DNA from 2 places in the Paenibacillus sp. W4I10 genome. Region 2 is predicted to be linked to the other one. Evidence: riboswitches for the same ligand, from Rfam matches in the RefSeq annotation. Region 2 holds a riboswitch; the other holds the start of a gene.
What was found. A riboswitch is a leader RNA that binds a small molecule or an ion and turns the genes downstream of it on or off. The one in region 2 is predicted to bind glycine.
Positions count from the first base shown of each region.

Region 1 (10,976 bases), 2.1 Mb from region 2:
ATAACCAGGAAACCAATTTCCTCATCCGGAACGTCTGTACCTGGCCAAGCTTGATGCACGGATTGTTTGACCTCTTCGAAGAGGGAATCATAATCCTTGCGAATCTGCTGCAGTAACGGATTACGAATCATCTGTTGCCCTTCAATTCGCTCCATGACAGGTTGCATATGACCAAGCAGACCTTCACGAAGTAAACGATCCTCATGAAAGGCATAATGCGTTCTAGCTTGCATCTGATCAATCAGAGAATGTACCCTGTCCAGTAAAATCAAGTCGTCTATTGGCAACAGCCTCGAAGAGTGAATTCGCTGCTCTGTCTCAACTAATAGTCTATGAAAATAAGCTTGCTCATCTTGGGAGAATGTCAGCCCCAGCTGGGTGGATAACACACCACACAAGCGGGATGCCATATAAGGTGGAACCTTCATCTCATCCTGCTCTGCGACTTCATCTCCCTTGTTCTCCAGGGGAGGTATGCGGCCAATGCCAATGCCTTTACGAATACGTACAACCGCGACGGATAATTGAATAAGCAGCTTCATGTATTGCCGTTCCGGGATGTTCTCCAGCCATTCGATGTCTGGTTGCCATAACGCATTTTCGATCGTAAGCACATCATCATGTCCGATCATATCCAGCAATTTTTGGTTTACGATGGAGCCCCCTTGTTCAGGTTGTCTTCCGAACAGGTCGGACTCATCCAGAAATTCCAGAGCAAGTGCAGCTATGGCTGTGCGATGAATCGTCTCACTTCCGTTAATCTTGACGCCATATCCACGTCTACGAACCAGCTTTAGTCCCGCCTGACGAATCCGTGACTCCAGATCGTCCAGATCAGTGGTTACGGTGGATACGGTCACTTTAAGATCCGAAGCCAAGGCGAGTAACTTTACAGGCTCCGGTTCATCCAGCAGGATGCAAAGCATGAAGAGCTTACGCTCTTCTGGCGTAAACTCTACATATTCTTTACCCTCTAGTTGCTGGCGCAATACAGCCAGATCATCGGAACTGGCATCGATTCGAATACCGGTTCCCGATTTTTTTTCCAGCCTCATGCCCAAAGGTTCAAGCCATTGTTCAATCATTTGCAGCTCCCGGTGAACTGTTCTGGTACTGACCTTTACTTCAACGGCGATTTCGCCGGCAGTGACTTCATGTGGATGCTCCAGCAGAAACTCCACGATTTCACGTTGTCTTTTGGTAATACTCATATCTCAGCCTCCGGCTCAGGGAAAACGAATGCGGGCAATTACTTTAGACGTTCAACGAGCGCATCGTATTCCGGGCTTTTTAGGAAGTTGTCGATGGATATATGTTCTGCGTTCGGCGCAACGGAGCGAGCACGATCGGTTAATGTTTGTTGTGTGATCACCACATCTGCATCCGGCGGAATATCACTGATCGCCGTATTGGTCACAGTAACGTCAATCCCCTCTGCCTTCATCTTCTTGCGTAGAATGGATGCACCCATGGCACTCGACCCCATACCTGCATCACAGGAGAAGACAATCTTCTTCACATCTGTTTTCACTGTAGAAGGAGTCATATCTGCGGCTCTGCCTGCTTCACGATGATTAGCCGTAATGCCAGCATTTGGCACGGTTCCTTGACCCTTCATGTCTTTCATCCGACTGGATGCGGACTCCAGATCTTCGTCCTTTTGTTTACCCGTTTTCAGCAACACTGCTGCAACCAGGAAGGAAACGACTGCTGCTACAAGCACCCCTGCGAGCATCGGCAGGTATCCACCTTTTGGTGTTAAGAGGAAATACGCGATAATACTACCCGGTGATGGTGCCGAAACAAGTCCTGCTCCGGTTAGCATGAATGTTAATGTACCTGCGACGCCACCCGCGATTGCAGCAAGAATCAGAATCGGTCTCATCAGAATGTAAGGGAAGTAGATCTCATGAATTCCCCCGAAGAAATGAATGATAACCGCACCTGGTGCAGAAGATTTGGCCATTCCGCGTCCAAAGAAGCAGTAAGCAAGCAAGATACCAAGTCCCGGACCCGGGTTCGATTCAAGCATGTATAATACGGATTGCCCTAATTCTCTTGCTTGATCTGTTGCAATCGGTGTCAGAATCCCGTGGTTGATTGCATTGTTCAGGAACAATACTTTACCTGGTTCAATAATTAGGTTGACCAGCGGTAGCAAGCCCAGATTCATCAGACCTTGTACCCCGGCGGACAATACTTTGCTAATCGCTTCTACAGCAGGCCCGATGCCCAGTAGAGCAATAATCCCCAAGATCCCGCCAATAATACCGGCTGAGAAGTTGTTAACCAACATTTCAAATCCGGCTCTAATTTTACCTTCAATGGATTTATCGAACTTTTTGATGATCCATGCTGCCAGTGGTCCGGCAATCATGGCACCGAGGAACATCGGGATATCACTACCCACGATGACCCCGATGGTCATAATGGCACCCACCACACCACCACGCTGACCATGCACCATCGTACCCCCGGTGTAACCAATTAACAGTGGCAGCAAATATTTGATCATCGGATCGACTAGCTGTGCTAGTGTCTCGTTGGGGAACCAGCCTGTTGGAATGAACATGGCCGTTATTAATCCCCAGGCGATGAACGCTCCCATATTCGGCATGACCATACCACTCAGGAATCGGCCAAAACGCTGCACACCTACCCGTAGCCCACCTTTGGAATTGGACGATTGGTCCAAATTACTCATTGTATTATCCTCCTTGGATCAAGTGATTATGACTTATGAAAGGGGTATCATTTCTCCCCTGCTGTAATCCTAAGCGAGAATGCTCTCCTGTTCAATGAAATGAAAGCGTACTTTCGTCATGAACAATGATGACAACATTAGGTTATGTAATCGTTTCAATCAATGCATAATGGCTGAACCCATTGATACACAAGGCTTTTCCTGCCTATGACTTTTGTCATATCGAGAATCATTTTCTAACCTATAGCTTGGTCCAATCAGGTGATTTACATCCCCAATCTGCCTCTATTCGTATTCAAAACCATTCTTGGAAAGCACAAAAAACCTGTGCAAGCATCCGGCTTACACAGGTCAAAAAAAATATGAAACTCATTTCATTTTGGTTATAAAATATATGTTAATAAGTACAAGTTCGTTGATACTATTCTTCCGTATGTTTACGATACGCGTCTGCGTTCATCAATGTAGACAATGCTGCTGTCAGATCTCCCTCAACACGGATCTCAATCATCCAACCTTCCTCGTAAGGAGAGCTGTTCACAAGTTCAGGTGAGTCCTGCAACGAATCATTGACTGCAATAATTGAACCTGTGACGGGAGAGAACAAGTCCGAAACCGTTTTGACCGATTCGATCGTTCCAATGCTGTCCTCTGCTTTTACATTGGTTTCAAGGTCAGGCAATTCCACAAACACGATGTCACCCAGCTGATGCTGCGCGAACTCGGTAATGCCAATACGTACAGTATCCTCCCCTACGGTTTGCACCCATTCGTGCTCTTCACTGTACAGGAAATCACTTTTCAATTCGCTCATCGATATCCGCCTCGCTTTTCATTAATGAGTGCATGCGTTCTTTGACCTTAACCTTTTTCCCAGAATATAGCGTATGATATTTTTGATTCAAATGTCAAGATACCTCACAATTTATTTGCTGAACACCTCTAAATCCTGTAACCGGATTACACTCTTTCTTCATATACTGGTGAATATTAGAATAGTAAGCGTACTCTTTATAAATACACGAACAATAACATTAAATTTATATTAAACATTCGGTTTTAAATCAATATCTATGATATCGTTCTTGACATAGGTAGTGGATTCACGTTTTAATGAGAGGAGTAAATGTGTTTATTGGACCATGATATACCCGCGGATGAATGTAAAGGGAGAGATTACCCGTGACACCCGATTCGGGATGTACATGAGGTAACGCCGAAGGAGTAAACCACCGATAAGCGGAGGTGAATCTCTCAGGCAAAAGGACTTTTACGGGACGCAACTCTGGAGAGCATCTATTCGCCCTGTGCGGGCGTTATGATCACCCAAGGGGAAACCTGCTGCACATCGCGGCGGGGTAACTCTCAGGTACAAGGGACAGAGCCTTAGAATACAGCGTGCTACTTGGCATGCCGATTCTTTGGCCTGTCCTTTTCCTTTTTCCCAAAAAACGAAAAACAGGATGTAGAACGGCGCTGCCCTAGCTGCTTACCATACTTATGTGATGAAAATATCTAGCTGAAAAATTTAAAAATACCCTGCTTCATTGATCCACGATTATATTTCCGGCCGGTTGACGGTCCATGACGAGGTGATTTGATGTCCGATTTGCTTAGAACACCACTCTTCCCACTATATCAGCAATACGAAGGCGTACGGTGCATTGATTTTGGAGGCTGGGAGCTTCCGGTGCAATTTAGCGGAATTCAGAAAGAACATGAAGCGGTGCGTGAGCGTGCTGGACTATTCGATGTATCCCATATGGGCGAATTCACAGTACAGGGTGAGCAGGCTGAAGTTTTTTTGCAACAAATGACGACCAATGATGTGACCACGCTGGTTCCCGGTCAAGCCCAGTACACCCTGATGTGTTATCCAGATGGCGGTGTGGTGGACGATCTGCTCGTGTATAAGCTGGAAGATCAGCATTATATGCTCGTGGTTAACGCCTCCAACATCGACAAGGATTGGGCATGGCTGCAAGAGCACCTGATCCCCGGCGTAAGCATGACCAACGATTCGGAGCAGACGGCGCTGCTCGCCTTGCAAGGTCCACTGGCTGTAGACATTATCGGGAAAGTTACAGATACGGATGTAAGCTCGATTGAACCGTTTCGTTTTGTGCCGTATGCTGAAGTATGCGGAGTAAAATTACTGTTGTCCCGTACCGGTTATACCGGTGAAGATGGCTTTGAACTATATGTACCTGCGGACCAGGCTACTGTGATCTGGAGTGGATTATTGCAGGCTGGAGAAGAGCACGGGCTGGTTCCGGCTGGACTTGGAGCAAGGGATACGCTACGTTTTGAAGCCAAGCTGCCTCTGTATGGGCAGGAATTATCGGCAACGATCTCTCCGCTAGAAGCTGGCGTTGGTATGTTTGTGAAACTGAATGCCGGACCTTTTATCGGACACGAAGCCTTGTTACAGCAAAAAAATGACGGGCCTGCCCGCAAACTGGTCGGCATCGAAGTGCTGGAGCGCGGTATTCCTCGCCCCCACTATCCGATTTACGCCGAAGGCGTACAGATTGGTGAAGTGACAACAGGCACGCAATCACCTACATTGAAGCGTAATCTGGGGCTTGCCCTCATCGACAGCAACTACGCTGCGCTGGGAACCCCGCTTGAGATTGAGATCCGAGGGAAGAAATTCAAAGCCGAGGTCGTGAAGACCCCTTTTCATAAACGGACACGTACGTCAAAGACACCTACTCAAGGAGCTGATCAAGCATGAGCAAGCACCGTTATATTCCCATGACTGAGCAAGATCAGAATGCCATGCTCGCAACCATCGGTGTGGATACGCTGGAGGAACTGTTTCAGGACATTCCAAAAGAGATTCGTTATCAGGGCGAGCTGCCCGTATCCTCCAAACTTGATGAATATGCGCTGACACGGCACATGTCCAAACAAGCTGGTGCCAATGCCAATTTCGAAACACACGCCAGCTTCCTCGGCGCAGGTATATATGATCATCATGTTCCTTCCGTCATCAATCATGTCATTTCCCGTTCCGAGTTCTACACTGCCTACACACCTTATCAGCCTGAGATCAGCCAAGGTGAACTACAGGCCATTTTCGAATTTCAATCCTACATCTGTGAATTAACCGGTATGGCTGTAGCCAATGCCAGTATGTATGACGGTGCAACTGCCTTTGCGGAAGCAGGAAACCTGGCCGCAGCGGCAACTCGTCGCAAACAGCTTATCGTATCCCGTACCGTTCATCCGGAAGCCCGTCAGGTATTGCAGGCATATGCGCACGGACTCCGTCTGGAGATTGTCGAGATAGGTTATAAGGATGGCGTCACTGATTGGGATGCCTTGCAAGCCGCCATATCGGACGATACCGCTGCTGTCATGATCCAGAGTCCGAACTTCTTTGGTGCCGTGGAAAATGTGAAGCAGGCTGCCGACCTCGTGCATGCGCACAAGGGCCTGCTCGTTGTAAGTGCCAACCCGCTATCGCTGGGTCTGCTGGAAGCCCCAGGCAAGCTGGGTGCCGACATCGTTGTAGGTGATGCGCAGCCCCTTGGCATCGCCGCTTCACTCGGCGGCCCGACATGCGGATATTTCGCCGTATCCCAGCCTCATATGCGCCGAATTCCTGGCCGAATTGTAGGCCAGACCAAGGATCGCAACGGAAAACGTGGATTTGTACTCACACTGCAAGCACGTGAACAGCATATCCGCCGCGAAAAGGCGACATCCAACATCTGTTCCAACCAAGCTTTGCTTGCACTCAGCGCATCTGTGTATATGTCCATCATGGGTAAACAGGGTATGATCGATGTCGCGGATCTGAATTTGCAAAAGAGTCATTACACCCTGAATACATTAACTGCAATTCCTGGAGTTAGCCTTACTTTTAATGCACCAACATTTAATGAGTTTGTTATTAAACTTCCTGAAGGAACCGACTTGGATGCCCTTCAGTTGAAATTGCTGGATGCAGGCTTTATTGGTGGTTACGAACTCGGACGTGATTATCCGGAGCTTGCCGGACATATGCTGATTGCTGTTACCGAACGGCGCACTAAGGAAGAGATTGACGAATTCGCACGAGCATTGGAGGGATCGCTGTGACTCAGGAAACGACGACGACAACGACAACATCGGTACAAGGACAATTGGAAACAGGTACCTCTGTCTCCACTTCGGTTCAACCTGAGACGGATACAACATTTAGTGCACAGACCCTATCTCCTGCTTCGGAACAATCATTGATTTTTGAACTCAGCAGCCCTGGACGTGTCGCTTATTCCTTGCCAGAATGTGACGTTCCTCGTCAGGCTGCCGATACGTTGATTCCCCGGGAAATGCTCCGTTCGGAAGCAGCGGCACTGCCGGAAGTGTTCGAGGTAGATGTTATTCGACACTATACTGCGTTGTCCCGCCGCAACTTCGGCGTAGATAACGGATTCTATCCACTGGGCTCTTGTACGATGAAATACAATCCGAAGATCAATGAGGATGTTGCCCGTTACAATGGATTCGCCAAAATCCATCCGTACCAGCATGAATCCAGCATTCAAGGTGCACTAGAACTGTTATATACGTTGCAAAACGACCTTGCAGGTCTGACAGGGATGGACGCTGTGACCTTGCAACCCGCCGCTGGTGCCCATGGAGAATGGACTGGACTCATGATGATTCGTGCCTACCACGAAGGTCGTGGCGAACAACGTACCAAAGTCATCGTGCCCGATTCTTCGCATGGTACCAACCCGGCAAGTGCAACCGTTGCAGGGTTTGAAACTGTAACGATTCCATCCCGTGCAGACGGACTGGTCGATCTGGATGCACTCCGTGCAGCCGTTGGTACGGATACAGCAGCATTGATGCTGACAAACCCGAATACACTTGGTTTGTTCGAGAAAGACATTCAGGAGATTGCATCCATCGTACACCAGGCTGGTGGTTTGCTATATTACGATGGCGCGAACTCCAATGCCATTATGGGCATTACTCGTCCGGGTGATATGGGCTTTGACGTAGTGCATCTGAACTTGCACAAAACGATGAGTACGCCTCATGGCGGTGGTGGACCTGGCGCCGGACCTGTCGGCGTGAAGAGCCGTTTAATCCCGTTCCTGCCTAAACCGATGGTGATCAAAAATGATGATGGCGTGTATGCACTGGACCGCGAAGGAGATCAATCCATTGGACGGGTTAAAGCGTATTATGGCAACTTCGGTATTCTGGTACGTGCCTATGCCTACATTCGCACCTATGGACCGGAAGGCTTGCGCCGTGTATCTGAGTGTGCGGTACTGAATGCCAACTATATGATGGCCCGTCTCGCACCTTACTACGAGATTCCGTATCCAGGGGTATGCAAACACGAATTCGTCATGTCTGGTCGGGGATTGAAGCAGTATGGTGTGCGTACACTGGATGTTGCCAAACGATTACTTGATTTTGGATATCACCCGCCTACGGTATACTTCCCGCTCAACGTTGAGGAATGCATCATGATCGAGCCGACGGAAACCGAAAGCAAAGAAACACTGGATGGGTTTATTGATACGATGATACGGATTGCCAAAGAAGCGGAAGAGACACCGGAGTTGGTACTCAACGCACCTTACGGAACACCGGTTACTCGACTCGATGAGACTACCGCGGCCCGCAAACCTGTACTAAACTGCGCTTGCAGTTAAACACTAAGTGAGTTTCTAATCCATGCTCTTGCTGATGTTAACTTACCCCAGCAAGAGCATTTTTTTGCCTAGACATTACAGGGTCTTTCTCCTCGTACTCCCCTCCTATACATTCGCGCAACAAAAAAAGCCGATATCCACAATGAATCGCGGATACCGGCAAAATCGCTGCACGACTGCAGCTTTTTATCGGAAAAAGAAAAAACCTCAAATCCGGAGGAAACTCCGGCAAAATTACGCTTGAATGCTTTGAACCAATTCAACAACTTGTTCAGCCGTTTGCATATCCAGAGCTTTAGCAGCCAGTTCCTGCATATCCGCACGGGACAGCTTGGTGATCTGACTACGAGCTGGCAGAATGGATGTTGCGCTCATGCTGAACTCATCCAATCCAAGACCAAGCAACAATGGAATTGCTGTTTCGTCTCCTGCCATCTCACCACACATGCCAACCCATTTGCCTTCACGATGCGCTGCATCGATAACCATTTTAACCAAACGCAAAATGGCTGGGTTGTAAGGTTGATACAGATACGCCACTCGTTCGTTCATACGGTCAGCAGCCATCGTGTATTGAATTAGATCGTTCGTTCCGATACTGAAGAAATCCACTTCTTTGGCAAACTGATCCGCCAGAACTGCAGTCGAAGGAATTTCGACCATGATTCCGAGTTGAATGCTGTCAGAAACAGCAATCCCTTCAGCAACCAGCTTCTCTTTCTCTTCGAGCAAGACAGCTTTTGCTTCACGGAATTCACCGAGTGTTGCGATCATTGGGAACATGACACGCAGGTTTCCATGTACGCTTGCACGCAGCAATGCACGCAATTGTGTACGGAAGATATCCAGACGGTCCAGACACAGACGAACTGCGCGGAAGCCGAGGAATGGATTCATTTCTTTTGGCAGATCCAGATATGGAAGCTCTTTGTCTCCACCGATGTCGAGTGTACGAACAACAACAGGTTTGCCTTCCATTTTTTCCAGTACCGCTTTGTAAGCATTATACTGAATGTCTTCGGAAGGAAGCTTGTCTCTGCCCATGTAAAGGAACTCGGTACGGTACAGGCCTACAGCCTCGCCGCCGTTTTCCAGAACACCTGTTACATCATTTGGTGTACCGATGTTGGCTGCAAGTTCCACATGAACGTTGTCCACCGTTACCGTTGGCTCATCACGTAGTTTTCTCCACTCTGCACGTTGTGCATCATACTGTTCCTGCTTGGCACGGTATTCAGCAATAACTTCATCAGTAGGGTTAACCAGCACGTGACCATCCAGACCGTCAACAATGATCATATCGCCTTGTTTCGCTTGAGCCAAGATGTCCTTGGTTCCAACGACAGCAGGAATTTCAAGAGAGCGAGCCATGATCGCTGAGTGAGAAGTACGTCCACCAATGTTAGTTGCAAAACCTTTAACATATTGGCGGTTCAATTGAGCCGTATCGGAAGGCGTCAGATCCTCTGCAAGCACGATCACTTCTTCATTGATCTCAGCCGGGCTCATGAAGTCGATACCAAGCAAGTGATTTAGCACACGTTTGGTAACGTCACGCATATCTGCTGCACGTTCCTGCAGGTATGCACTCTTCATGTTCTCAAACATGGAGATAAATTGCGATGCCGTTTCGTTCAAAGCAAACTCTGCATTGATCATGTCATCTGCAATTCTAGCTTTAACCGGATCAATCAGTTCCGGGTCATTCAGAATGAGCAAATGCGAAGCAAAAATCTCAGCTTTTTTCTCGCCAAGCTCTTGTAAAGTACGCTCTTTGATCGCCTCAAGCTCAGCCTGGGATTTACCCAGAGCTGAGTCGAGTTTTGCGATCTCTGCGTCAACGTCGTTAATTTGGCGTTTTTCTACAGAGTAGTCAGGATGCTCCAAGATAAACGCCTTGGCGATAGCAATACCCGCCGAAGCCGCGATCCCGGAGACATTAAGCATTAATTTCGCCCAACCCTTCGTTAACCATAACGTCAGTCAAAGCTTGAAGAGCTTCAGCTTCGCCTTCGCCTTCAACGATGATGCTGATTGTGTCGCCTTGTTCCAATCCGAGGGAAAGAACACCCAGAATGGATTTCAACGTTACTTTTTTACCGTTAGCTTCTGCAAAGGATTCTGCACCTTTGAATTTGTTTGCTGTATTAACCAGGGCTGTCGCCGGACGTGCGTGGATACCATCTTCGTCTGTAATTCTGAATGTTTGTTGCATTACAATCATCTCACTTTCAGTAATTTGGTTTTGGCATTGCATATATTTACACTAGCTTGCCATCGTCGTAACACTTCTTATTTTATCTCAATGATTGGCTGATCGCCAACTTTCAGCACTCCACTCTTCTTCAGGGTTACCGTGGAGCCCTCTGGCAGGTTGGTGAAAATAACTGGCGAAATGATGGATGGAGCGTTTGCTTTGACATACTCCAGATCCACTTCCATAATCGGCTGACCTGCCGATACCAGATCACCTTCCTGTACCAGTACGTTAAAGCCTTGACCTTTCAGCTTCACCGTATTAACACCTATATGAACAAGCACTTCCTTGCCACCATCGGACATGATGCCCACGGCATGTTTGCTTGGAAATACATTAAACACTTTAC
Region 1 covers NZ_JAUSXX010000001.1:6,751,506-6,762,481, reverse strand. The annotation lists gene QF049_RS30345 (BglG family transcription antiterminator) at 1-1,211, opposite strand, end outside; gene QF049_RS30340 (PTS mannitol transporter subunit IIBC) at 1,250-2,704, opposite strand; gene gcvH (glycine cleavage system protein GcvH) at 3,126-3,518, opposite strand; glycine riboswitch at 3,862-3,984, shown strand; glycine riboswitch at 3,988-4,088, shown strand; gene gcvT (glycine cleavage system aminomethyltransferase GcvT) at 4,305-5,441, shown strand; gene gcvPA (aminomethyl-transferring glycine dehydrogenase subunit GcvPA) at 5,438-6,793, shown strand; gene gcvPB (aminomethyl-transferring glycine dehydrogenase subunit GcvPB) at 6,931-8,370, shown strand; gene ptsP (phosphoenolpyruvate--protein phosphotransferase) at 8,605-10,317, opposite strand; gene QF049_RS30310 (HPr family phosphocarrier protein) at 10,310-10,585, opposite strand; gene ptsG (glucose-specific PTS transporter subunit IIBC) at 10,663-10,976, opposite strand, start outside.
Region 1: linked by a shared signal. The riboswitch ahead of gcvT (glycine cleavage system aminomethyltransferase GcvT) and the one ahead of sdaAB (L-serine ammonia-lyase, iron-sulfur-dependent subunit beta) in region 2 are both predicted to bind glycine.

Region 2 (10,976 bases):
TCAATACGGAGAATGCCGAGGTTAAGGCCTATCTGCTGGAGGTTGCTGAGTACTGGATCAAGGAAGTGGGTGCGGACGGATGGCGGCTGGATGTGGCAGACGAAGTGGACGATGCATTCTGGCGTGATTTCCGCCGTGTGGTCAAAGCCGCTAATCCGGATGCCTACATTCTGGGCGAAGTATGGAACGAGTCTTCCTCTTGGCTGCAAGGCGACCAGTTCGATGCGTCCATGAACTATCCGTTTACCGATGCCGTGAATGCTTTCTTTGTGAAAAATACAATGCACGCCGAACAGTTCGCAAACTCCATCGGGCGACAGTTGTCCCGTTATCCGCTTCAGGCCAGCGAAGTGGCGTTTAATTTGCTGGACAGTCACGATACCCCACGACTGCTCACGCTGTGTGAAGGAGACCAGCGCAAGATGAAGCTGGCTGCATTATTCCAGTTCAGTTACTTGGGCGCTCCGTGCATCTATTACGGAGACGAGATTGGAATGGACGGCGAGCATGATCCGGGATGCCGGAAATGCATGGAATGGGATGAAGCGAAGCAGGACCGTGAGTTGCTCGACTTTTATCAAAAACTGATCTCCCTGCGTCATGCTCATCCTGCCCTCCGTGCAGAAGGCACTGTTCGTTTCCTGCAGGCTCGTACCGATGGCAGTCAACTGGTATTTGAGCGGCAAAATGAGGAGGAACGCATTCTGGTTCTATTCAATCGATCCGAAGAGACGGCTATTGTCGAGCTGGAGGCTGGTGACGAGGATTGGACCGAGCTATTTGGTGGAAACCATCGTACCGCCAAGGATGACGGCGTGCTTGCCATTGAATTGCCCGCGTATGGATATGCCGTACTGAGTACGTCTGTGAGCAAGGATTAGATCAGATTACACATACATCTGAAGTCACATATTAGTAGCCCAGCTTCGCTTCATTTGACAGTATAAAACAAGCGTCCTGCAGAACCTGGATTCAGGTTCGCAGACGCTTGTTTTGTAACGCTGTTATACATCATAATGTCACTGATGATATCCCGGTAGTCCCAGTTCAGCTTAAACCTTAGGGTCTGTGTCCATTTGAGCACTGTCCGCCCCACTTGTAGTGGTGTCAGAATCCGCTGTCTTCGACTCCATCTCCGGCTCTGCACGCTTGGCCTTCGGTTTTGCCAGCTTCTGCATCATTTTGCGGCCGGTTGGCGTCTGGGCCAACCCGCCCTGGGCTGTCTCCCGGTGACGGCTCGGCATCGCACTGCCTACTTCCAGCATAACGTCGATGACTTCATCTGAAGGAATAGCACTACGCACTCCGGCCAGGGCCATATCAGCCGCAGCTAGCGCCGTAACTGCACCCAGTCCGTTACGGACGATGCATGGAATCTCAACGAGGCCTGCGACCGGATCACAGATAAGGCCCAGTGTATTTTTTAACGCCAAGCCTACGGCATGAACGACCTGTTCCGGTGTACCTCCACGCAGTTCAACCATGGCACCCGCAGCCATGCCGATCGCGGAACCCACTTCCGCCTGACAGCCACCTTCCGCACCGGAGATAAATGAATTGTTGGCAATAACATAACCGATCGCTCCCGCGCAGAACAACCCATTCACCAAATGTTCGTCCGTCCAGCCAAATCGCTCCTGTGAGCTAATAAAAACACCGGGGATGATGCCGCAGGAACCGGCTGTTGGTGTTGCCACAATCCGGCCCATGGAGGCATTTACTTCAGATACACACAGGGCATACGCCATGGCAAGTGCGGAAGCATCTCCCGAGCAAGTTTCACCCTTGCGAATGTACTCTGCCATTCTTTTACCGTCTCCACCCGTTAATCCACTGCGTGAAGTGGTATCTTCCGTTAACCCTTTACGTACCGCTTCCTTCATCACCTGATAATATTCAGACATCTGCTTCACAACATCCGCTTCCGGTGTATTGGTCTCCTGAACCTGCTCCTCGATCATCAGTTGAGCAATCGTTTTGGATTCCGCTGTACAGATCGTATTCAGTTCGTGTAAATGTTTAAATCGCATCCGAATCAACTCCTCTCTTCAAATCGATGACACGAATGTCCAGTACATGATCCAGCTCCTTTAGACGCTTGAGCATATCAGGATTAGGCGCACCATCCATTTCCATCGCGGTAAGCGCTTCGCCATCACGGGCTTTCCGATCCACCTGCATATACCCGATGTTAACCCCGGATGAACTGATCGTGGACGTTACCGAGGCAAGCACCCCTGCTTTGTCCGCATGCCGCAGCACGAGTGTCGGAAACTCACCACTAATCTGAACACGAAAATCATTCATCGCATGCACCGATACACTACCACCACCAATAGAAGCACCAATTAAGGAACAGGTACGCCCTTCATGCCACAACTCAATTTTGACCGTATTCGGATGAGGAGCAGGCAGGCCACTTGTGTAAAACTCAACCTCCATGCCCGCTTCCTCTGCGTATTGCTCTGCATCCGGGATACGCGGATCGTCTGTGACATAATCCAGCAGACCGCCGATCAGTGCCAGATCTGTTCCGTGCCCCTGATACGTATCAGCAAATGAACCGTATAGTGTCAACCGGGCACGTTCGGGCGTACAACCTAGCCACTGACGAGCGATTCTTCCGAGCCTTGCTGCTCCAGCTGTATGTGAACTTGAAGGCCCCGTCATCGACGGACCAATAATTGAGAAAACATCTTTAAATCGCACCTTGTAACCCTCCAATTGTGTTCGTCATTTCCATCCAGATCCCATGCCATAATGTTCCTTTATTACTGAATGATGACATCAAAAAAGGACAGAAGAAGGCCTCAGGCCCTCTCTCTGTCCTCGATACCTGAGAGTTTCACGATCAGCAGTGTCTCACGACAAGGTGCATTGCCTGCGATTACAGACAAGTCACCGGACTAACTGATCATATACCCCTTGGGTGGCGCAATTCGCGCACTCTCCAGAGTTGCGTCCAACGATGGTACATTTACCTGAGAGATTAACCACTGGGCCGGGTGCGCAGCAGCTTGCTCCTTCGGTGCCTGAACACTAGCCATTGCTCGGCTAACCCAGGTCTCTCCCGCTCGTTATCATCCGCTGTATGGAACCATTCTGAGCGTATGTCAGAACAGTAATGGAAATCGTTCATTTCTTCTTCATTAAGATTAATCGACCGGAAGATCAGTGTCAACAAACTTAACGATTTCTTTGGATGTATTTCCTTCATTTTCGATTGAACCGATGAAAACCAGAATATTTTGTCAGCTTTCATCACATTAATACGATAAAAGGATATTTTAAACATATTATTTCATTTTCCTTCAATCAAAGATGTGCTTACTACTATTTATGATATTGTCCACGAAACTGTTCGGGTATTCAGGCAACCATAATATTTGAACCACACTGTTCGTAGCCCTTCCGGATCTGCACACCCTAATTCACAGTTCGTAGAAGATACTCTCGTTCTGTACATAGGGTCTGCAATACTTGCTGCATAACTTCGGCATACGGTCTTTCATCCATTCGTGTCTCGACTCATTCGCCATCTGAAAGGCATAATAACCCAGTGTAAAGATCAACATGAATCCTTCCATTAATCGGATATCACGATCCGTCAGTGGCGCGATCTGTTTGGTATAAGCTGATAAGAATATGTCACGTTCCTCCCGATTGAACATAAGCGCTGCCCCTCCGGCATCGAAAAGATAATAACCATAACCGTGTAGGCAAAAATCAATCATGGACATCCCCTGATCCGTTATCAGCAGATTGTTGCGAGTAATATCCCCATGAATGATCCCCCATGTCCCTGCGTGCTGCGGGTATGTTTCTAGCTGCTCATTAATGTTCTCAAACGTCTCACGAAGCAGATCGAAGTCTTCCGTTGTAAAAATCCCCAGTCGGACGCTTTCCTCTAGCTGCCCTAGCATGACCAAGTTCTCATGAATGTTGCCATATGCCGGCCGCACCTTTGTTTGATCTGTCTGATTCTGCTCACGCCCATATTGATGAAGCATCTGCAGTTGTGCCCCAAGATCATAGATCTGTTCTGTTGTCAGGCGTTCTCCCTGCTGGATGTCCCTTCCCTCAATCCACTCCAGAACTGTACAGCAGATCTCTTTACCTGCTTCACTTGTCCATAACGTGACCCAATCTCCTGATACATTGCGTACCGGATGCTGTACGCGTAATGCTGTCGTTGCATTTAACTCATGAAGCAGGTTCATCTCTGCCTCCAGCGCAGGAGGTGTATGCTGAATGCCTGTCATACTTGCATATGCGGCTTGATGGATACGTAGCAGATACTTCTGCCCGCTTGCTTCATCAACGACATGATACGTCAGATTCTCATTATGACGAATATATGAAACGACAGGTTTCTCAATAGTGTAGTTCTGTATAATCTGAGCTGCCATATGGTCGTAAGACATCTGATCCGTAGTGATTATCAACATCTCCTTCAAAGTAATGTAAACGTTCTCTTAATACTAAATATCGTAGCATGATTGCTTTGCATACAGCAAATTCTTCCAAAATGGAATTTAAAAAGCACAACCCCCGAACAACCGTCCAGGCATTGTGCTTTCTTTTGTCTCTATTATTTCTTAATCTCTCTGTCTACTGCTCTATGTTACACTCCATGATCCAATTAACCAAAACGACCCATAATGTATTCTTGCGTCAGACGATTGTCCGGGTTCGTGAAAATATGCTCCGTATCCCCGTGCTCAATCATGCTTCCCAGATAGAAATAAGCTGTATAATCCGAGATGCGTGCCGCCTGCTGCATGTTATGGGTAACAATAACAATCCGCAGCTCCTTCTTGAGCTCGGTAATCAATTCTTCAACTTTACCCGTGGATACCGGGTCAAGTGCAGATGCAGGCTCATCGAGCAGCAGAATCTGCGGATCAACAGACAGGGCGCGGGCGATACATAAACGCTGCTGTTGTCCACCTGAGAGAGACAGAGCTGACTCATGCAGTCTGTCTTTCACTTCGTCCCAGAGCGCAGCACGGCGCAAGCTTTTTTCCACAATCTCATCCAGTGCCTTCTTACTCTTCGTACCACGGTAGCGGGGGCCAAACGCGATATTATTGTAGATGGACTTGTGAAAAGGATTTGGTTTCTGCCACACCATGCCAATCTTCTGGCGAAGCTTGATTACATCGGTTCCAGGCTCATTCAGATCGTTACCGTCCATCCAGATATGTCCCTCTGTGCGGGAACCGGCGATCTCGTCGTTCATTCGGTTAAGCGACCGGAGGAACGTGGATTTACCGCAGCCAGACGGTCCGATGAGCGCCGTTACGCTCGCTTCGGGAAATGTGAGACTGATCTGCTTGACCGCCTGAAAATGTCCATAATATATGCTTAACTGTTCCGTACCAAAAGGTATGGCCATGTTGGTTCCTCCTTATTTCGAAGCTGTCATGCGGCGGAATACAACCCGACCGATCCAGCGCGCACTTAGATTGAACGCCAGCACGAGAATGACAAGCACAGCTGATGCACCTGCTGCCACCTCTTTGGAATCTGGCCCAATGCCTTCACTGTTCACTTTCCAGATATGGACAGCAAGTGTCTCTGCCGGACGGAACGGATTAAGCGGTGATCTTGGACTCGTCGGATTCCAATCTGTAAAGTCCAGTGGTGGACTACTCATACCTGCGGTGAACATCAACGCTGCCGCCTCACCAAAGATCCGGCCCGATGCCAGAATCGTACCCGTAATCAAACTCGGCAATGCCACAGGCAGCAGAATGGAAGTGATAATCTTCCACTTGGACAGTCCAAGTGCAAGACCCGCTTCCTTCTGTTCCTTCGGAACAGCCCGGAAGGCCTGCTCCGTTGTCCGTACCATCAGTGGCAAGTTAAAGATCGCCAGAGCCAAGGCACCCGAGATCAGGGAGAAACCAAGACCAAATTGATTTACAAGCAATAAGAGACCAAACAAACCGATAACGATGGAAGGGAATGATGACAACACTTCTACGACCAGACGAATGAAGCTGGTGATCTTGCCTGGTTTGGCGTATTCAGCCATGTAAATTCCACCGCCCCATCCGAGTGGGATGGTCACAATCAATGTCAGGACAAGCAAGAATACGGAGTTAAAGAGCTGTGGACCAATCCCGCCGCCACCCTTAAGCAACTGGGGTGCACTCGTCAGGAAGTTCCAGCTAATATGTCCAATTCCTCTATACATGATGAAGCCAAGCAGACCGAGCAATATAATAACAATGAACAGGGCCAATACAACGATAACGGATGTTGCAATTTTATCTACCGTCTTTGCCTTCATTTTCATACCCGGTTCCTCCTTTCAAGCAGGCGAACCAGAATGACGAAGACAAATGTCATCACCAACAGGACAAGCGCCATACTCCACAGTGCATTGTTATGAACAGACCCCATCGTGGTGTTACCCATGCTGAGTGTAATTACACTTGTTAATGTTGAAGCCGATTCGAGCAAGGATGTTGGAACATGCGGTGCATTACCGATAACCATCTGCACAGCAAGGGCCTCACCAAAAGCACGAGCCATACCCAAAACGACACCTGTCAACAAAGCTGGCAAAGTCGTAGGAATGATGACACGGTAGATGGTTTGCCATCGAGTGGCACCCAGTGCGTACGAGGATTCACGCAATCCTTTTGGCAAAGCAGACAACGCATCTGCCATAATACTTGTTACCGTAGGAAGAATCATTACCGCCAGAACAAGACATCCGGCTGCAATCCCGACGCCTGTTCCACCAAAGATACTGCGCAGCAAAGGTACGATGACACTCAGACCGATAAATCCGTACACAACAGACGGAATTCCAGATAAGAGCTCAATGGCCGGTTGCAATATCTTTTTCCCTTTACCCGGTACAATCTCTGTCATGAAGAGTGCTGCACACAGGCCAAGTGGACTAGCGATCAATGCTGCAAGCAAGGTTGTAATGAAAGAACCTGTAATGAACGGTAATGCCCCGTAGAACGCAGGTTCTCCGGTTGGATTCCACGTCTTTCCACCAAGGAATTCGCTTATGCTTATTCCGTTTTGGAAAAATGTGGACAGTCCCTTGGACGCTACAAAATAAACAATGGAAAACATGACAACGATCAGGAAAACGACACAAATCGACGTATAGATCCGTCCCGTCCACTCTTCCCAATAATGTTTCTCTTTTAAGGGCCGGCGCGGTTTCAACTTGTTATTCATTACCGTTCCCCCTTCGGTCTGTTCCATAACAACCATCCTTCTATAGTAGAATTAATGCAAAATATGGGATTATTTCAGAGCAAACCGCGTAAAGAGGCGGGACCTAAGTCCGCCTCTTTCGCTGTATGCGCAAGTTCAAAGATTATTGAACCACATTACCTGCTGCATCGCGTTTTACTTTCATACCTGACATTGGAATGTATCCAAGTTCTGTCACGTCGTTTTGTTGAATTTCGTCACTCAGGATGTAGTCCAGGAAAGCTTTTGTTGCTGCATCCGGCTCACCTTTTGTGTACATGTGCTCGTAAGCCCACACTGGATACGTTCCTGCTTCCACGTTCTCAACTGTTGCTTCTACACCTTCGTACTTCAATACTTGCAAGCTATCATCCAAGTAAGACAGGGCGAGGTAACCAATAGCACCTGGCGTTTCAGCTACCAATTTTTTTACGTTACCAGAAGAATCTTCTTGAATCGAACCTTGGATATCATCCATTTTTGCACCCAATGCATACTTCTCGAAAGTTGCACGAGTACCGGAACTACTTGGACGGTTTACAATAACAATTGCTTTATCCGCGCCACCAACGTCTTTCCAGTTCTTCACTTTACCGGAGAAAATGTCAACCAGTTGTTGCTTAGTCAAATCTTCTACACCTGCATCTTTGTTGCTAACTGGAGCCATAGCTACTACGGCTACTTGATGGTCAACCAGTTCTTTTACTTTGGCTTCGTCCTCCAGCTTCTCTTCTGCAAATACATCAGAGTTACCGATTGTAGCTTGTCCGTCAGATACTTGCGTCAAGCCAGTACCACTACCGCCACCTTGAACTTGAACCGTTACGTTCTTATATTCATCAACTGCCATAAATTTCTGTCCAGCTTGTTCTACCAGAGGTAACAATGCTGTTGATCCGACTGCCAGAATGTTACCGCTAAGCTCAGCAGCAGCTTCCCCTGATCCATTGCTTGCAGCACCCTCTGTACCCGCGTCATTTTTCGATCCGCATGCAGCGAGCACCAGTACGAACGTTAAGGTCATCAAAATAAACGGCAACTTTTTAAACATGTTTTGTTTTCCTCCCCCAATGTAGTGATGGCGTTTTGTGAATTTGTTTGTTCACCATCAACTCTTTACTCATTGTAGTTTCGGTATGTCATCTTAAAATCAGTGTTTTGTAAACGCAATGTTAAAAATATCGGCTGTATATTGAAATTTATCTGAGAGAAATTGCGTTGAAGTGATCGCTTCGGGAACGGACGTTGTTTCAATCGCTGGTTGGATCTCAGGCATTTCAATCTCTGCCTGGAAGAAAGCAAAAAAGGCCAGCCCTATAAAAGGCTGGCCTTGTGTAAATACTTAATGTAGATATTAAATCAATCGGTTATATAGAACAAACAAAAAACTGCCTCACAGCCAGTGCATGGCACCAACTGGTTAGAGAATTTATGCAGATTTCATAGTTGTTAAGGCTTTTTTATCTGACGGGTCGCTTGAATTACTTTTTGGTTGATATACAGGTTTCTTTAACAATCCAATCATACAAGCTGTAATGATGGAACCAACTAAAATACAGACAATATACAGTAATGGATTACTTGCCGCAATGGGAATAACAAAGATTCCACCGTGAGGAGCTTGTAACGAAATACCTAGAGCCATGCACATTCCTCCACCAATCGCTGCACCTACAATATTGGATGGAATAACTCGCAAAGGATCATTTGCGGCAAACGGAATCGCGGCTTCTGTAATAAATGAAGCACCCATAATATAAGCGGCTTTGCCTGCATTGCGTTCTTCGATTGAAAATTTATTCTTGAATAATGTTGTAGCTAATGCAATACCCAGTGGCGGAACCATACCTCCAACCATCAGAGCAGCAGAAGGTTCAAAGATCTGATTGGCGAACATCGCCAGTCCAAATGCAGATGCTGTTTTGTTAATCGGCCCTCCCATATCAGATGCCATCATTCCTGCCAGAAGTGCTCCTAATAAAATAGCATTAGAACCTGTTAAACCATTTAGCCAACCTTGTAACGACTCATTGATCCAAGCCATCGGACTGTTGATGACAAAATACATAATCAAGGCGGTTATAAATGAACCTACTAATGGCAAGATCAGCACAGGTGACAGGCTTTGCAGTGAGTCAGGAATGCCTTTGACTAATTTTTTCAGAGCTATGATCGTATAACCGGCGATAAATCCAGCCAGCATACCTCCCAAAAATCCTGAACCTCCGATAGTTGCCAGCATCCCACCAATCATACCAGGTGCCAATCCTGGACGGTCAGCAATACTATACGCAATATACCCTGCTAATACAGGAACCATCAATGCAAAAGCAGCACTACCCCCTGCTGTACTTAAAAAAGCGGCGAAAGCATTATAGTCCGGGCTATTTGGGTCAGCCGCATGAATACCAAACATAAACGAAAGCGCAATCAATATACCACCTGCGACTACAAAAGGAATCATAAAGGATACACCATTCATAATATGGCTGTATATTTTAGGCTGCTTTAAGCGTGTTTTTTCTTTTGCTTCTTTCAGATTACTGTTGCCTTGATTCAAAACGACACCTTTTCCAGCAATCGCATCTTCAATTAACTCTTGTGCATGATGAACTCCATTTTTGACAGAGGTTTTGATCACTGGACGATCGCCAAAAACATCCATATCGACTTTGACATCTGCCGCCACAATAATACCATCAGCTTCAGCAATATCTTCAGGAGTCAATGGATTTCCAACACCTGTTGATCCATTGGTTTGCACTTTAATGTGTACACCGAGTTCCTTGGCCGCATTTTTCAATGCTTCCGCTGCCATAAACGTATGGGCGATTCCTGTAGGACAGCCTGTAACTCCAACCACTTTTTTGCCAGCATACTTTTTAGGACTTTGAAGCGCCTGCGCATCTTGCTCTTCTGCCTGTTCAAATAAACGGACAATCTCTTCTTGATCTCGAGCAAGGATAAGTTTCGCTCTAAATAGTTCATCCATCAAAAAGGTCGAAATTTTGGATAATGTTTGCAAATGCTCTGATGAAGAGCTTTGATCGACTGCAATCATAAAAAATAAATTACATGATTCGGTACTATATTCAATACCGCTTAATGATCTGCCCATAATAATGGCAGGGGACTGTACTCCAGTAGACTTCGCATGTGGAATGGCTATTCCGAATCCCACTTCTGTAGGAACCTGTTCTTCACGTGCCCAGATATCTTTTTTAAATTGCTCAATATCGCTTAAATAGCCGTTATCGTTTAACTTTTGCGACAATTCATCTATTAATTCGGCTTTGGTCGTAGCGGTGACATCTAATATGATATTTTCTGGTTTTAAGACATTAGAAATCTTCATTATGGATCTCTCCTCTTAAATTTCTCCCAGTTTATAAAGGGATGCTTTACCTGTAGAACCGAACAGATCCATTTTTTTCTTCACCAGTTCTGTTGCCGCTTTGGTCGCCTCAGGCATCAGTTGATCCGGTTCATATGCATTCGGATTCGCATCGAGTGTCGCTCTTAATTGGTTGTAGAATGCTCGCTTCATATCGGTTGATAAATTGATCTTCGCTATCCCATGCTTCACTGCTTCTCTAATCTCTTCATCAGGATTATCTGACCCACCATGCAGCACTAACGGAATTTTTACTTTTTCATGAATTTGTTTCAAACGATCGATTTTGATCGAATGATCTTTGGATTGAGGATAAATACCATGTGAAGTACCTACAGCGACAGCAAGTGTATCG
Region 2 covers NZ_JAUSXX010000001.1:4,675,368-4,686,343, forward strand. The annotation lists gene QF049_RS20920 (alpha-glycosidase) at 1-881, shown strand, start outside; gene sdaAA (L-serine ammonia-lyase, iron-sulfur-dependent, subunit alpha) at 1,053-2,030, opposite strand; gene sdaAB (L-serine ammonia-lyase, iron-sulfur-dependent subunit beta) at 2,020-2,709, opposite strand; glycine riboswitch at 2,822-2,956, opposite strand; glycine riboswitch at 2,961-3,083, opposite strand; gene QF049_RS20935 (phosphotransferase enzyme family protein) at 3,432-4,448, opposite strand; gene pstB (phosphate ABC transporter ATP-binding protein PstB) at 4,643-5,398, opposite strand; gene pstA (phosphate ABC transporter permease PstA) at 5,411-6,298, opposite strand; gene pstC (phosphate ABC transporter permease subunit PstC) at 6,301-7,236, opposite strand; gene QF049_RS20955 (phosphate ABC transporter substrate-binding protein) at 7,352-8,278, opposite strand; gene QF049_RS20960 (PTS fructose transporter subunit IIABC) at 8,657-10,582, opposite strand; gene QF049_RS20965 (ketose-bisphosphate aldolase) at 10,598-10,976, opposite strand, start outside.